DNA from 3 places in the Streptococcus sp. D7B5 genome. Region 1 is predicted to be linked to each of the others. Evidence: predicted binding sites of a transcription regulator. Region 1 holds the regulator's gene; each other region holds the start of a gene.
What was found. The regulator NrdR, encoded in region 1, represses ribonucleotide reductase genes. The targets are predictions, from matches to a motif close to ACACNATATATNGTGT.
Positions count from the first base shown of each region.

Region 2: the regulator NrdR is predicted to act here: its motif matches at 1,439-1,454, upstream of nrdH (glutaredoxin-like protein NrdH).
Region 3: the regulator NrdR is predicted to act here: its motif matches at 1,100-1,115, upstream of nrdD (anaerobic ribonucleoside-triphosphate reductase).

Region 1 covers NZ_CP121467.1:941,732-944,002, reverse strand. Annotated here, with positions in the region: gene P8P68_RS04500 (ABC transporter ATP-binding protein) at 1-309, opposite strand, end outside; gene P8P68_RS04495 (GntR family transcriptional regulator) at 314-679, opposite strand; gene nrdR (transcriptional regulator NrdR) at 821-1,294, shown strand; gene P8P68_RS04485 (DnaD domain protein) at 1,295-2,271, shown strand, end outside.
Region 2 covers NZ_CP121467.1:420,938-423,208, forward strand. Annotated here, with positions in the region: gene nrdE (class 1b ribonucleoside-diphosphate reductase subunit alpha) at 1-1,026, opposite strand, end outside; gene nrdH (glutaredoxin-like protein NrdH) at 1,107-1,325, opposite strand; gene P8P68_RS02035 (phosphocarrier protein HPr) at 1,688-1,951, shown strand; gene ptsP (phosphoenolpyruvate--protein phosphotransferase) at 1,957-2,271, shown strand, end outside.
Region 3 covers NZ_CP121467.1:1,635,713-1,637,983, forward strand. Annotated here, with positions in the region: gene P8P68_RS07950 (hypothetical protein) at 1-1,053, shown strand, start outside; gene nrdD (anaerobic ribonucleoside-triphosphate reductase) at 1,183-2,271, shown strand, end outside.

The DNA.
Region 1 (2,271 bases):
ATCCTGATAGAAGGTTTTAAAATAGGTTAGAGCATCCTTGACCTTCATCTCTTCATTGAGATAAGTTGTGTCAGGAAGGTAAGAGACAATCGCCTTTGTAGCAGGACTTGGATCCAATCCGTTAATGAGAACACGTCCTTTATCAGGCTGAAGAAGGCCATTGATCAGTTTGATTAAGGTCGTTTTTCCAGATCCATTTGGGCCGAGGAGACCAACAATTTTTCCAGCCGAAATCTCAAGAGAGATATTGTCAAGTGCCGCAGTTGCTCCATATGATTTTGTTACATTTTCAAGTGCTAGTAGTGTCATAGTCTTAAACTCCTTTAATATAGTCGCTTAATACATTTGGCAGTTCTTCTTTTTTGTAGCCAAATTGAAGCATGCAAGAGACGAATTGTTGTAGCTGCTCCTCGGAAAGTTGTTTGCGGGACTGAAGGATGAGGTCCAAATCCTCGGTGACAAATCGACCAGTTGTCCGCTTGCTGTATACAAATCCTTCACGTTCGAGGTCAGACAAGGCGCGCTGAATGGTATTAGGATTGACCCCAGCCTCGCTCGCCAAATCTCTCACGGTAGGGAGCTGTTGGTTGGGTTCCAGCTCATGGGAAACAATCTGTAGTTTGATTTTTTCCATAATCTGTAAATAAATCGGTTTTGTATTATCAAATGACCAGGACATCATAGTCTCCTTTCTTTGTCTTTCTTGTTCTAATTAAATAATACAATAAAACAAAAAAACTTGTCAAGTAAAAATAAGAATTGTTTTGGGAATTGCTCAAAAAATGGTATAATGAAAAGAAAACGACAAGGAGGGAAATGCATGCGTTGTCCAAAATGTGGGGCTACCAAGTCTAGTGTTGTTGATAGTCGACAAGCCGAAGAAGGAAATACCATCCGCCGAAGACGCGAGTGCGACGAGTGTCAGCATCGTTTTACAACCTATGAACGAGTAGAAGAAAGAACGCTGGTTGTCGTCAAAAAAGACGGTACGCGAGAGCAGTTTTCGAGAGATAAAATCTTTAATGGGATTATCCGCTCAGCCCAGAAACGTCCTGTTTCAAGTGATGAAATCGGCATGGTGGTCAATCGCATCGAGCAAAAACTCCGTAGTCGCAGTGAGAATGAGATCCAAAGTGAATATATTGGTTCTTTAGTCATGGAAGAATTGGCGGAGCTGGATGAGATTACCTATGTTCGTTTTGCCAGTGTTTATCGTAGCTTTAAGGATGTGAGTGAGTTGGAGAGTCTGCTCCAGCAAATCACCCAGTCCTCTAAAAAGAAAAAGGAAAAATAGATGAAGCCAAATGACCGTTTTTCTTTTATAAAGAATAATCGGGTGTCGCAAGATACCTCTTCTCTGGTGCAGTGCTACCTCCCGATTATCGGTCAGGAGGCACTGAGCCTCTATCTATATACCATTACCTTTTGGGATGGTGGGCAAAAGGAGCATCTCTTTTCCCACATCCTCAATCACTTAAACTTCGGCATGCCGACCTTGCTCCAATCCTTTAAAGTCTTATCTGCCTTGGATTTGTTGACCCTTTATCAGAAGGGGGAAACTTATGAATTGCAGCTTCATTCTCCCCTCTCCAGTCAAGAATTTCTAAGCCATTCTGTCTATAGCAGATTATTAGAGAAAAAGATTGGGGATACAGCTGTTTCTGCTATGAAGCAGGCTCCAAATGAGGGAGAAGCACTCTCTGTTTCTTTGAGCCAAGTCTTTCCAACCCTGACCGAAGAAGTGACCCCAAGCGAGTCTAAAAGCAAGTTAAAAAATGATTTTGACTTGGAACATTTCCAGCGGCTGATGGCTCGAGATGGCTTGCGTTTTGAAGACGAGCAGGCGGATGTTTTGGAATTATTCGCCATCGCAGATGAAAAAAAATGGACCTGGTTTGAAACCTATCAATTAGCTAAGGCGACAGCGGTGGCTCAGGTTATTTCAGTCAAACGCATGCGTGAAAAGATATCGCAAAAGCAGGTTTCTTCTGACTTTAGCCCCAAAGAAATGACCATTATCAGGGAAGCCAAAAATAAAACTCCCCTGCATTTTTTAGCTGAAATCAAGCAAACGCGTAAGGGGAACATCACCCAAAGTGAAAGAGAACTCCTTCATCAGATGGCGTCTTTAGGCTTGTTGGATGAAGTCATCAATATCGTCTTGCTTCTAACCTTTAACAAGGTTGATTCGGCCAATGTCAATGAGAAATATGCCATGAAGGTCGCCAATGACTATGCTTATCAAAAAATTCGGACAGCAGAAGAGGCTGT
Region 2 (2,271 bases), 520 kb from region 1:
ACGCGCCTTGATTTTTGTCTTGCGGATATTTGGATTTGCTACTAATTCATCATATTTTTCAGTGATATCGATATAGTTGAATGGCACACCATACTCAAGCTCTACAGAGTAAGGGCTGAAGAGGTACATTTCTTCATTTTTACGAGCCAATTCGTAGAATTTATCTGGTACCACAACTCCAAGTGAGAGGGTCTTCACACGAACTTTTTCATCGGCATTTTCTTTCTTGGTTGAAAGGAAGGCGATGATATCTGGATGAAAGACGTTGAGGTAGACTACACCAGCCCCTTGACGTTGACCCAATTGGTTGGAGTAAGAGAAACTGTCCTCGAAGAGTTTCATAACTGGAACGACACCAGAAGCAGCTCCTTCATAACCTTTGATAGGTGCACCCGCTTCGCGAAGGTTGCTGAGGGTAATTCCCACACCACCACCGATACGAGAAAGCTGGAGGGCAGAGTTGATGGAACGTCCGATAGAGTTCATGTCATCCGTTACTTGAATCAAGAAGCAAGATACCAACTCCCCACGGCGAGCACGACCAGCGTTCAAGAAGGAAGGAGTAGCAGGTTGGTAGCGTTGATGGATGATTTCATTGGCAATATCAATCGCAACAGCTTCATCACCATCAGCAAAATAAAGTGCGTTAAAGAAGACACGGTCTTCCATGCTTTCAAGGTAATATTCACCGTCATTAGTCTTCAAGGCATACTGGTTGTAAAACTTATAGGCAGCCATGAATGATTTGAATTGGAAGTTTTGGTCTTTGATAAATTGATGCAATTCTTCCAAAAACTCTGGACGGTATTTCTTGAGAAATGCAGTTTCGATGTAGTTGTGTTCAATGAGGTAGTTGATTTTATCAGTGATTGAATCAAAAACCATAGTGTTTGGAACTACATTTTCTTTAAAGAAGGCATCCAAGGCTTCTTTATCTTTATGAAGCATGATTTGTCCATTAACAGGACGGTTGATTTCGTTATTGAGACGGAAGTAGGTCACGTCCTCAAGATGTTTTAATCCCATAAAATTTCCCTTATCTAATTACAAAAGAAAGGCTTCTAAGTTAGCCCTAGAAGCAGTTTCTTCTGGATGATGTACTAAGATTATGCTAACTGTTTTAGTTTTCCTGGTTGGAAACCTGAAAAAACTTCAGTTGGTGTTTGGATAATAGGAGCTGCGCTGAAACCGAGCTCTTTAACTTGATCGATGTACTCAGGTTGCTCGTCAAGATTAATCTCACGATAAGCGACATTGTTGCTGTCCAAGAAACGCTTGGTCATCTTACATTGGACACAGTTGTTTTTAGAATAAACGGTTACCATTTTCGTAACTCCTCTTTCAAAATTGATTACTTTCTTAGTATATCAGAAAAAAAAACTTTGTCAAACTTTTTAAACTAAATCTTGTGCTAAAAAGTTACAGTTTCAAAAACAAAGCACAAGATATAGTGTTTTGTCAGAGTGTAAAATTGGTTTTTCATTGAACTATCAAAGTTTATCAAAACAAAAAAACTATATACTGTATATTGGTAAGATAAATAGAAGATTTTCAGCAAGTTATCAGAAAGGAAATAGAAGAAAGTCCATAAAATACTTGAAAAATTATCTAGAAGGTGATATAATACAGTCTTGTAAGGGTTATCACATATAATCCAAAAAAGAAATAACTAAAGGAGAGTCAAACTATGGCTTCTAAAGATTTCCACGTAGTGGCAGAAACAGGTATTCACGCACGTCCAGCAACATTGTTGGTTCAAACAGCTAGCAAATTTGCTTCAGATATCACTCTTGAATACAAAGGTAAATCAGTAAACCTTAAATCTATCATGGGTGTTATGAGTCTTGGTGTTGGCCAAGGTGCTGACGTTACAATTTCAGCTGAAGGTGCAGATGCTGACGACGCAATCGCTGCTATCACTGAAACTATGGAAAAAGAAGGATTGGCATAAGGAAAATGACAGAAATGCTTAAAGGAATCGCAGCATCTGACGGTGTTGCAGTTGCAAAAGCATATCTACTCGTTCAACCGGATTTGTCATTTGAGACTATTACAGTCGAAGATACAAACGCAGAAGAAGCTCGCCTTGATGCCGCTCTACAGGCATCACAAGACGAGCTTTCTGTTATTCGCGAGAAAGCAGTAGGTACGCTCGGTGAAGAAGCAGCTCAAGTTTTTGACGCTCACTTAATGGTTCTTGCTGACCCAGAAATGATCAGCCAAATCAAGGAAACAATCCGTGCGAAGAAAGTGAATGCAGAAGCAGGTCTG
Region 3 (2,271 bases), 690 kb from region 1:
CTGCCTTTCCTATTTTATTCATTGAGTATCGTTACAAATTATCTAGCTTTTCCAAAGGATGATAAAGGATTTGTACGAGTGGGGATGAGCCTTGCTCTCGCTTTCTTCCTTGCGCCAATCCCAACCGTCTTGTTTGCGGCTGTACTGGCCTTGGGCATCATCGGCTATAATCTAGCTAAAGGTCACTTTGTTCATGGCTTATATCAGTTCTTTGCGTCAGCCCTAGGATTTTCACTCTTATTCTATCCTTTAGGCTACTATACAGTGTGGACAGGTAGTTTTGGAGATGCCATTAGCCAGACCTTGTATCCGGTAAATACTCTTAGCCTCTTTTCAAATTCGCATTTGCTTGAAAATGCAGCCTTCTACGGTTTGCTTGCTATTGGATTAGGTTCCCTTGTCTTGCTCTTTACAGGCTTGTTCCAGTCAAAACCAGCCAAGCAATATGCCCTCTCAATTGCTGCTAGCTTGGGATTGTTGGTTTCTTTGGGAATCTTGATTCTCTCCAAAGAACCTATCAACGGTACTCGTCTTGTGGTGCTAATTCCTTTCTTGGTCTTGCTCCTTCTGACAGGAATCAAGGAAGATGTTTCGGATGGAGGCGGTCGTCGTAGAAGAAGACGTGAGAAACAAACTTCTTTCCTTAAAGGAAATTTCTATCTACCACTGATTGCCCTTGCCTACCTTATTGTTCTTCCTATCGTGAGTCGCTACCTTTCGCACCCAGCGACTTATCAGGAGAGAGACCGTCTTGCTAGCGTGGTTAAACAACAAACGAGTTCTGAGGATCGTGTCTATGCTTGGGATGATCGTCCTGATTTCTACCGTACCAGTGAGCGCTTGGCGCCAACTTCTCTATCAACTCCAACACTCTATACTGCAAGCGATGAAAATAAAACTAAACTGATGAATGACCTGAAAGAGAATCAACCGAAGATGATTGTGGTCAATCAAAAAGTTGCCTTGTGGTCAGATGTAGAGAGCTGGATCAGTGAAAACTATGAGCTTGTTCAGACAGATACTAGCGAGTTCAAACTATATAAATCAAAATAACAAAAAATCAATATCTTGTGGAATTTTAAAATTTTTAGGATTTTTAACACAAGATATTGATTTTTATTTTTAGAGTGGTATAATACTGAATATAAACAATTCAACAATATTTTAGAAAAGAGCATGGATATGATTGTATTAGAAGAAAAGCTTGCAACCGTTCCCACCTTGTTCGTTGAAAAACGAGATGGTAGACGTGTGGTGTTTGATGTAGACAAGATTGACAAGGCTCTCCACAAGGCGGCGGAAAAGGTTATGGACGTTACGCCTCTAGTAGAAAAACGCCTAAATGGTCTAGTTGAAAGAATCGTGACGGAAATTCACAGCCGCTTCCCTCAAGGTGTCAAGATTTACGAAATTCAAAATGTCGTAGAACATGAACTCCTTGAAGCCAAAGAGTATGCGCTGGCTGAGGAGTATATCACTTATCGGACACAAAGGGATTTTGAGCGCTCAAAAGCGACAGATATCAACTTTAGTATCCATAAACTTCTCAATAAAGATCAAGCAGTTGTTAATGAAAATGCTAATAAAGACAGCGATGTCTTCAACACCCAACGTGATTTGACAGCAGGGATTGTTGGGAAATCAATCGGGCTACAAATGCTTCCTAAGCACGTAGCTAATGCTCACCAAAAAGGGGATATCCACTATCATGACTTGGACTACAGCCCCTACACTCCGATGACCAACTGCTGTTTGATTGATTTTAAAGGCATGCTGGAAAATGGTTTTAAGATTGGAAATGCAGAGGTAGAGAGTCCCAAGTCTATCCAGACTGCGACAGCTCAAATTTCACAAATCATCGCCAATGTTGCTTCTAGCCAGTACGGGGGTTGCTCAGCTGACCGTATCGATGAAGTCTTGGCTCCGTATGCGGAGAAGAATTACCAAAAACACCTCAAAGATGCGGAAGAGTGGGTCTTGCCTGACAAACGGGAAGATTATGCTTGGAAGAAAACCCAAAAAGACATCTACGATGCCATGCAATCTCTCGAGTATGAAATCAACACTCTCTTCACTTCAAATGGCCAAACACCTTTTACTTCGCTCGGTTTTGGTCTGGGAACCAATCGTTTTGAGCGTGAAATTCAAAAAGCTATTTTAACCATTCGTATCAAGGGTCTTGGATCAGAACATCGTACAGCCATCTTCCCTAAACTCATCTTTACGTTGAAAAGAGGCCTTAACTTGGAAGAAGGGACTCCGAACTATGAC